Regions from separate parts of the Streptomyces sp. NPDC093097 genome, predicted to be linked through region 2. Evidence: riboswitches for the same ligand, from Rfam matches in the RefSeq annotation. Region 2 holds a riboswitch; the other holds the start of a gene.
What was found. Region 2 has a riboswitch for cobalamin ahead of ACIQE0_RS33920 (ABC transporter substrate-binding protein). Riboswitches for the same ligand answer to the same signal wherever they lie in the genome.
Positions count from the first base shown of each region.

Region 1: linked by a shared signal. The riboswitch ahead of ACIQE0_RS18770 (cobalamin biosynthesis protein) and the one ahead of ACIQE0_RS33920 (ABC transporter substrate-binding protein) in region 2 are both predicted to bind cobalamin.

Region 1 is NZ_JBIVOW010000010.1:49,174-53,250, forward strand. It holds gene ACIQE0_RS18760 (anion permease) at 1-825, shown strand, start outside; gene ACIQE0_RS18765 (hypothetical protein) at 859-1,089, shown strand; cobalamin riboswitch at 1,288-1,424, shown strand; gene ACIQE0_RS18770 (cobalamin biosynthesis protein) at 1,554-2,525, shown strand; gene ACIQE0_RS18775 (cobyric acid synthase) at 2,522-4,077, shown strand, end outside.
Region 2 is NZ_JBIVOW010000028.1:12,539-16,615, forward strand. It holds gene ACIQE0_RS33900 (helix-turn-helix transcriptional regulator) at 1-428, shown strand, start outside; gene tpx (thiol peroxidase) at 501-1,001, opposite strand; gene ACIQE0_RS33910 (cold shock domain-containing protein) at 1,208-1,417, shown strand; gene ACIQE0_RS33915 (ferric iron reductase) at 1,582-2,292, opposite strand; cobalamin riboswitch at 2,321-2,493, shown strand; gene ACIQE0_RS33920 (ABC transporter substrate-binding protein) at 2,530-3,516, shown strand; gene ACIQE0_RS33925 (FecCD family ABC transporter permease) at 3,513-4,077, shown strand, end outside.

The sequences.
Region 1 (4,077 bases), on a different contig from region 2:
CGGCTCACCTACCGGCTGGCCCGCGGCCGCGACGAGGCCGACACCGCCAAGGGCTACCGCGCCGGCCAGATCGCCTCGGCCGCGCTGGTCTCGCTGGCCCACGGCACCAACGACGCGCAGAAGACGATGGGTGTGATCACCCTCGCGCTGATCACCGGCGGCGTCGTCGCCCCGCATGCCGACCCGCCGATGTGGGTGATCGCCTCCGCGGGCCTGGCCATCGCGCTCGGTACCTACCTGGGCGGCTGGCGGATCATCCGCACCATGGGCAAGGGCATCACCGACATCCAGCCGCCGCAGGGCTTCGCCGCCCAGACCAGCGCCGCGGCCACCATCCTGGCCTCCTCCCACCTCGGCTTCGCGCTCTCCACCACCCAGGTCTGCTCCGGCGCCGTGATGGGCTCCGGGCTCGGCCGCAAGGGCGGCGTGGTGCGCTGGGCCACGGCCGGCCGGATGGTCGTGGCGTGGTTCCTGACGCTGCCGGCCGCGGCGCTGGTCTCCGCGGGGGCCGCGCTCCTCGTCGACCAGGGCACCTGGGGCGTGGCGGCCACCGCCGGCCTGGCGCTGGCGGTCTGCGGCGGCATCTGGGTCGCCTCCCGGCGCAAGCCGATCGACCACACCAACGTCAACGAGGGTCCGGCGGAGCCGGCCGGTGTCGTCACCGCCGCGCTCCAGACCGTCGCCCCGCCCCCGGCGGGTCCCCTCGCCCCGGCGGCCACCGAGGCGGCCGCGGCCACCGTGCCCGCCCAGGCCACCGCGGCCGTCATCCCCACCCAGCACGGCCCGGCCGACTCCCCCGCCCAGCCCGCGACGGCCTCCTCCTGACGGCCCGGCCGCACCGACCTTAAGGACAACGCAATGCACATCGACTGGGCAGCTCTCGGCGAGGTCTTCGGCGTCACCCTCGCGGTGACGGTGGGGCTCGTGGGCCTGTTCACCGTCGGCATCGTGGGCACCTCCCGCAAGCCGGCCGCGGACGGCGGGGCCTCGACCGCACCGGGCGCGGGCGCGCGGGCCGGGGCGCTGGTGGCCTTCGCGCTCTGCGCGGCGGCGGTGGCGTACGGGATCTATCTGATCGTCGCCGCCTGAGAACGACGCCGGCGAAGCCGGCGGGACGGGGCGTCCGGAGGGCGCGGCAGCAGCCGCGGCGCCGGGCGCCCCGTTCGTGCGCCGGGGCCCCTCTGTGGTCTTGGCCACAGGTCCCGCGGTGGCGCTGCGTCGCAGGTCAAGGGCGAGTTGACGGGCGTCGCGGGGCGTGGTGGACTGCCGGGGCCAATCGGCGACAGCAGAGGAAGTCCGGTGCGAATCCGGCGCGGTCCCGCCACTGTCACCGGGGAGCGCTCCTCCGACGAGGGCCACGGTCCGTACGTTTCCGTACGGGCGGGAAGGCCGGGGGAAGCGCCGATCCGGGAGCCAGGAGACTCTGGTCGCCGTCACGTCGAGCCAGGGCGCGGACCCTGAGTGAGGACATACCGCCATGCCCGGCTGCCCATCGAGAGCCTCTCTGCCCGTTGCCCACGGGCCCCTTCGGTGCCTGACGGCGGCCTGATCCGGTGCGCGGCGAACACGCGGGATACGCGTGCGGCGCGGTCCTGGGCTTCCTCGGTGATCTGATCGCGGCGGATCCGCGGCGCGGCCATCCGGTGGCCGCGTTCGGCCGGGCCGCGGCCGCCGTCGAACGCCGGCTGTGGCGCGACCACCGCGGCCACGGCGCGGCCCACGCGGTGCTGTGCGCGGGCGGCGCGGCCGCCGGCGCCGCGCTGCTGGAGCGTGCCGTGCGGCACCGCCCTGGCGCCCGGACCGCGTTGACCGCGGCCACGGTGTGGGCGGTCCTGGGCGGCACCTCGCTCGGCCGGGAGGCGCGGGCCGTGGGTGGTGCGCTGGCCGCCGGTGATCTGGAGGTGGCGCGGGAGCGGCTGCCGCATCTGTGCGGGCGCGATCCGCAGGCGCTGGACGGCCCGCAGATGGCCCGCGCGGTGGTGGAGTCGGTCGCCGAGAACACCTCGGACGCGGTGGTCGGCGCCCTGGTGTGGGGCGCGCTGGGCGGGGTGCCCGGACTGGTGGCGTTCCGCGCGGTGAACACCCTGGACGCGATGGTCGGTCACAAGTCGCCGCGCTACCGGCGGTTCGGCTGGGCCGCGGCCCGCCTCGACGACGTCGCCGGCTGGCCCGGCTCCCGGCTGACCGCCGCGCTGACGGTCCTGGCGGGCCCGGACCGGCGCGGTGCGCTGCGGGCCTGGCGGGCGGACGGCGGCGCGCACCCGAGCCCCAACGCGGGCCCGGTGGAAGCCTCGTTCGCCGGTGCGCTGGGCATCCGGCTGGGCGGCACCCTGGCGTACGGCGGGCGGGTGGAGCACCGGCCGGTGCTCAACGGTGGGGCGCGGCCCCCGAAGGTGTCCGATGTCGAACGGGCGGTGCGGCTCTCCCGGCGGGTGAGCGCGCTGGCGCTGGGCGTCACGGTTGCGGGACGGCTGGCGGCGGACGCCGTGCGGCGCGGGAAACTGAGCGGGAGGGGCGCGCGGTGAACGGGCGCGGGAAGACGGCCGGTGGGCTGCTGGTGGCCGGGACGACGTCCGACGCCGGCAAGAGCGTGGTGACGGCCGGGATCTGCCGCTGGCTGGTGCGGCAGGGCGTGAAGGTCGCGCCGTTCAAGGCGCAGAACATGTCGCTGAACTCGTTCGTGACCCGCGAGGGCGCGGAGATCGGCCGGGCGCAGGCGATGCAGGCGGCCGCGGCCCGGGTGGAGCCGACCGCGCTGATGAACCCGGTGCTGCTCAAGCCGGGCAGCGACCGCAGCAGCCAGGTGGTGCTGCTGGGGAAGCCGGTGGGCGAGTTGAGTGCGCGTGGCTACCACGCCGGCCGGCAGGAGCAGTTGCTCGGGACCGTGACCGACTGCCTGGCGGAGCTGCGGCGCACCCACGACGCGGTGATCTGCGAGGGCGCGGGCAGCCCCGCGGAGATCAACCTGCGGCGGACCGACCTGGTCAACATGGGCCTGGCCCGGGCGGCACGGATACCCGTGGTGGTGGTCGGCGACATCGACCGTGGCGGGGTCTTCGCGTCGTTCTTCGGGACCACCGCGCTGCTGGCGAAGGAGGACCAGGCGCTGATCGCCGGCTACCTCGTCAACAAGTTCCGCGGCGACGTGACGCTGCTGGAGCCGGGGTTGGAGATGCTGCGCTCGCTCACCGGGCGGCGCACCTACGGCGTGCTGCCGTTCGCGCACGGGCTCGGCATCGACGAGGAGGACGGAATGGGGGTCCCCCCTGCTCGAACGAAGTCGAGAGTTTGGGGGAGGGTCTCGCTGCGCGGGGCCGTACGGGAGTCGGTGGTGGCGCCGCCCGCGGGTGAGGACATCCTGCGGGTCGCGGTCTGCGCCGTCCCGCTGATGTCCAACTTCACCGACGTGGACGCGCTGGCCGCCGAACCGGGCGTGGTGGTGCGGTTCGTGGACCGGCCGGAGGAGCTGGCCGACGCGGACCTGGTGGTGCTGCCGGGGACCCGCGGCACGGTCCGGGCCCTGGAGTGGCTGCGCGAGCGCGGGCTGGCCGACGCGGTGGCCCGGCGGGCCGCCGAGGGCAGGCCGGTGCTGGGCATCTGCGGCGGTTACCAGATGCTGGGCGAACACATCGAGGACGAGGTCGAGTCGCGCGCGGGCGCGGTGGACGGGCTGGGGCTGCTGCCCGTACGGGTGCGGTTCGCCCGTGAGAAGACCCTCGCGAGGCCGGTGGGTCGAGCGCTGGGCGAGCGGGTGGAGGGCTACGAGATCCACCACGGGGTCGCCGAAGTGACCGGCGGGGACGAGGCGTTCCTCTGTGATGACCGAGGACAGAGCCTGGACGGCTGCCGGGTGGGCTCCGTATGGGGCACGCACTGGCACGGCTGCCTGGAGAGCGACGGTTTCCGGCGGGCGTTCCTGCGGGAGGTGGCGCGGGCGGCCGGCCGGCGCTTCGTCCCGGCGCCGGACACCAGCTTCGCCGCGCTGCGCGAGGAGCAGTTGGACCGGCTCGGCGATCTGATCGAGGAGCACGCCGACACCGGGGCGCTGCTGCGGCTGATCGAGGAAGGGGCGCCGGA
Region 2 (4,077 bases):
ACCTGGACCCCTCCGCGCCCGACCGCCCCGCCGACCGGCCGAACCTGACCCGCATGCTGTTCCTCGACCCGCACCACAGGGACCTGTACGCGGACTGGGACCGCAAGGCGCGAGCGGTCGTGGGCCATCTGCGGCAGGTCGCCGGACGCCACCCCGAGGACGCGCTCCTGGCCTCACTGGTCGGCGAACTCTCCGTCCGGTGCCCCGAGTTCACCGCGCTGTGGAACGACCACCGGGTCCGGCCGTGCGAGGCGGACGCCTACCGGCTCCGCCATCCGCTGGTCGGCGAACTCACGATCACCCAGCAGGTCCTCGTGCTCGCCCGTGCGCCGGGCCAGTCCCTGATCCTGGTCACCACGGAGGAGGGGAGCCGCTCGGCGGACGCGCTCGGGCTGCTGCGCGCTCACGCGTCCCGTCCGGCGCGCTGACGACGCGGCCCCACCGCCCGCGCCGAGGTGGCGCGGAGGGCGGGGCCGGTGCCGTTCTCGACCGGTGCCGAATTACTTCAGGGCGGCGAGGGCGGCGTCGTAGTCGGGCTCCTGGGAGATCTCCGGGACCAGCTCCGCGTGCAGGACCTTGTCGTCGGCGTCCAGCACGATCACGGCGCGGGCCGCGAGGCCGGCCAGCGGGCCGTCCTCAAGCGCCACGCCGTACTCGCCGAGGAACTCCCGGTTGCGGAAGACGGACAGGTTGTGGACGTTCTCCAGATCCTCGGAGCCGCAGAACCGCGCCTGCGCGAAGGGCAGGTCGGCGGAGATGCACAGCACGACCGTGTCCGCGAGGTCATTGGCCACGGAGTTGAACTTGCGCACGGACGCCGCGCACGTGGGCGTGTCGACGCTGGGGAAGATGCTGAGGACCTTGCGCTTGCCGGCGAAGTCCTTCAGGGAACGCTCCGCCAGGCCCGCCCCGACCAGCGTGAACGCCGGTGCGGTAGTGCCCTGCTGGGGAAGGGTGCCACCGACCGTGACGGGGTTGCCCTTCAACGTGACCTGCGCCATGAGAAAACGCCTCCTGAGAGTGCTGTATGCCGATGCCTGCGATCTTACCGAGCGCGCGGGGGGTGCTCCGGGCCCGGAGTCGTCCGGACCGCGTTCCCGCTGTGGACCGTGCGCGGGATGGGTACATCTGTCGTGACCGCGGTGCGGGGCCCGATCCCTCGGCGCTCCTGGGGCCGCGGACGAGGACGACGGCGGAGGGAACGGGAATGAGCGACCGCATCAGTGGCCGGGTCAAGTGGTACAACCAGGCCAGGGGGTACGGCTACGTCCAGGGGGACGACGGCCGCGAGGTGCGGGTGAGGCGCGAGGCGCTGGGCGACAGCACCTTCCTCACCGAAGGACTCCGCGTCACCTATGTGGTGGTCGGAGACGACGAGGACGAGCTGCAGGCCGAGCACGTGCGGGTCGTCGACTAGCTGACCGATCTCCCTGCTCACGGGGATCCTGCACGTCGGCCACCCCGGCCCGTCATGGAGCCGGGGTGGCCCGGGCGCCGTCCGCAAGCGGCGGCCCCGGCCCCCTGAGGGGCCGGGCCGAGAGCGCGCCCCGGTAGGCGGCCGGCAGGCGCCCCGCCCCGGGATCACCGGCTGCGCAGGACGCAGTCCCCGCACGGCGCGACGCCGGACTTGCGGTGGTAGAGGCAGCAACTCAGCCGCTGGTAACGCCGGTTCGCCGGTGCCGCGCCGGGGACCCAGATGCCCAGTCCCGCGTGCCTGCCGCGCTCGGTCAGCGCCTCGCCCAACTCCCGGGCCCGCTCCGCCAGCTCGGGCCGGGCCGAGGTGACGGCCCCGAGCGCCTCGGCCACCGTGGAAGCGGAGTTGCCCCACAGCACCCTCGGCGAGATCGGCAGCAGGGCCCGCAGCGCCGTCGCGACCGGCTCCAGCAGCTCCCGCCCCCGTTCGTACACCGCAGCCGGCGCGGCCTCGCGGTGCACAACGGGGCGGGCACAGTGCAGCGGCACGGCGCCGCCCGGCGCGGGGAGCCAGTGCAGTGCGCCGGGGGTGAGGTCGAGCAGGACGCCGTGGCAGAGGTGCGCGCCGATCAGCGGGGACCAGACCCGCGCCGTCAGCCCCTGGAACATCACGGAGGCGGCCACCCGCCGTTCCACCGGGGCGAGACGCCGGGCGACGCCGTCGATCCGACCGGCGAGCGCGGCCGGGTCGCTCGCCAGCTCGGTCCACGGACGGGCTCCGGCCGGGACCGCTCCGATCCCGACGTCGAAGAAGCGACCGAAACCGGCCAGTTGGGGAACAAGCCGCAGGGCGCGGTCGGTGTCCGGGGAGGCAGCCATGGCCGGGCATCCTGCCACACGCGGTGGAAAAGCGACCCATTAGGATGTTTGCGGATGCCAGGAAGCCGGTGCAATTCCGGCACGGTCGCGCCACTGTGACCGGGGAGCGAACCTCACGCAAGGCCACGGCCGCAAGGCGGGAAGGCCGAGGGGAACGTCGATCCGGGAGTCAGGAGACTGGCCCACTGCCGTACCCCCGCTCCGGCCCGGTTCCGGTGAGAGGATTCACCCTTCGTCATGCGCATACGCGTGCTTCCCGGGCTGGTCGCAGCCCTCTGCCTGCCGCTGGTGGCCGGTTGCGGCTCCGCCGCCCCCACCTCCGGCCCGACCCCGCCGGCCCACGCCGCCAAGGGCTTCCCGTACACCGTGCACAACTGCGGCGTCACCACCACCTACCAGCGCCCGCCCACCCGGGCGGTGACGCTCAACCAGCACGCCACGGAGATCATGCTGGCGCTGGGACTGCAGAAGTCCATGGTCGGCACCGCCTACCTCGACGACGCCGTCCTGCCCCAATACCGGGACGCCTACAAGGGCGTCAAGGTACTGGCCAAGCGGTACCCCTCCGAGGAGACACTGCTCTCCGCCGAACCCGACTTCGTCTACGGCGGTTTCGCCTCCGCCTTCGACCAGTCCCAGGGCCGCGGCCGCGGCACGCTCGGCGACAACGGCATCAACACCCACCTCAGCATCGAGAGCTGCCCCCAGGGACCGGTGACCCAGGCCACCGACGACCGCGAAATCCTCACCATCGGCCGGATCTTCGGGGTCGAGGACCGGGCCAGGAAACTCCTCGCCTCCCTGCACCGCACCCTGGACGGCGTCACCTCCCGACTGGCCGGCACCGCACCGGTCAAGGCGTTCGTCTACGACAGCGGGGAGCAGACCGCGTTCACCGCCGGCGGCGCCGGCATCGGCAACGACATGATCAGGCGCGCCGGCGGCCGCAACGTCTTCGCCGACCTCGACAAGAGCTTCGGCAAGGTCTCCTTCGAGCAGGTCGCCCAGCGCGCCCCCGACGTGATCGTGATCTACGACTACGGCGAGACGCCGGTCTCCGCCAAGAAGGACTTCCTGCTGTCCCAGCCGGCCCTCCAGGACGTGCCCGCCATCCGCCACCGACGCTTCGCCGTACTGCCGCTGAGCTCGACGGTGTTGGGCGTACGGGTGCCGTCCGCGGTCGCGGCGCTGGCCCGGCAGCTGCATCCCGGTTCCTTCAGGTGACTCGGTACGCGGCGGTGGTCGCCGCACTGGCCCTCCTGCTGCTGGCGGTGGCCACCTGCGCGGTCGCGCTCGGCTCGGTCGCGGTCCCGCCCGACGAGGTCTGGCGCATCCTGGCCCACCGGCTCGCACCGTCCCTGGTCGACGCCGACTGGCCACGGGTCCGGGAGACCATCGTGATCGGCGTCCGACTGCCCCGGGTGCTGCTCGGCGCAACGATCGGCGCCGGACTGGCTGTCTGCGGCATGGCGCTCCAGGCCCTGGTCCGCAATCCGCTCGCCGATCCGGGACTGCTCGGCGTCTCCTCCGGCGCCGGCGTCGGCGCCGTACTGGTGGTGGTCTGCGGCGTCACCGTGTTCGGGCACTACTCGGTCTCCGCCGCCGCGTTCCTGGGCGGACTGGCCGCCCTCCTGGTCGTCTACGCCCTGGCGCGGGCCGGCGGCCGGATGACCACGGTCCGGCTGATCCTCGCCGGCGTCGCCACCGGCCAGGTCCTGTCGGCCGTGGGCAGCCTCCTGATCGTGACCTCCGACCAACCGCAGAAGGCCCAGTCCGCATTGCAGT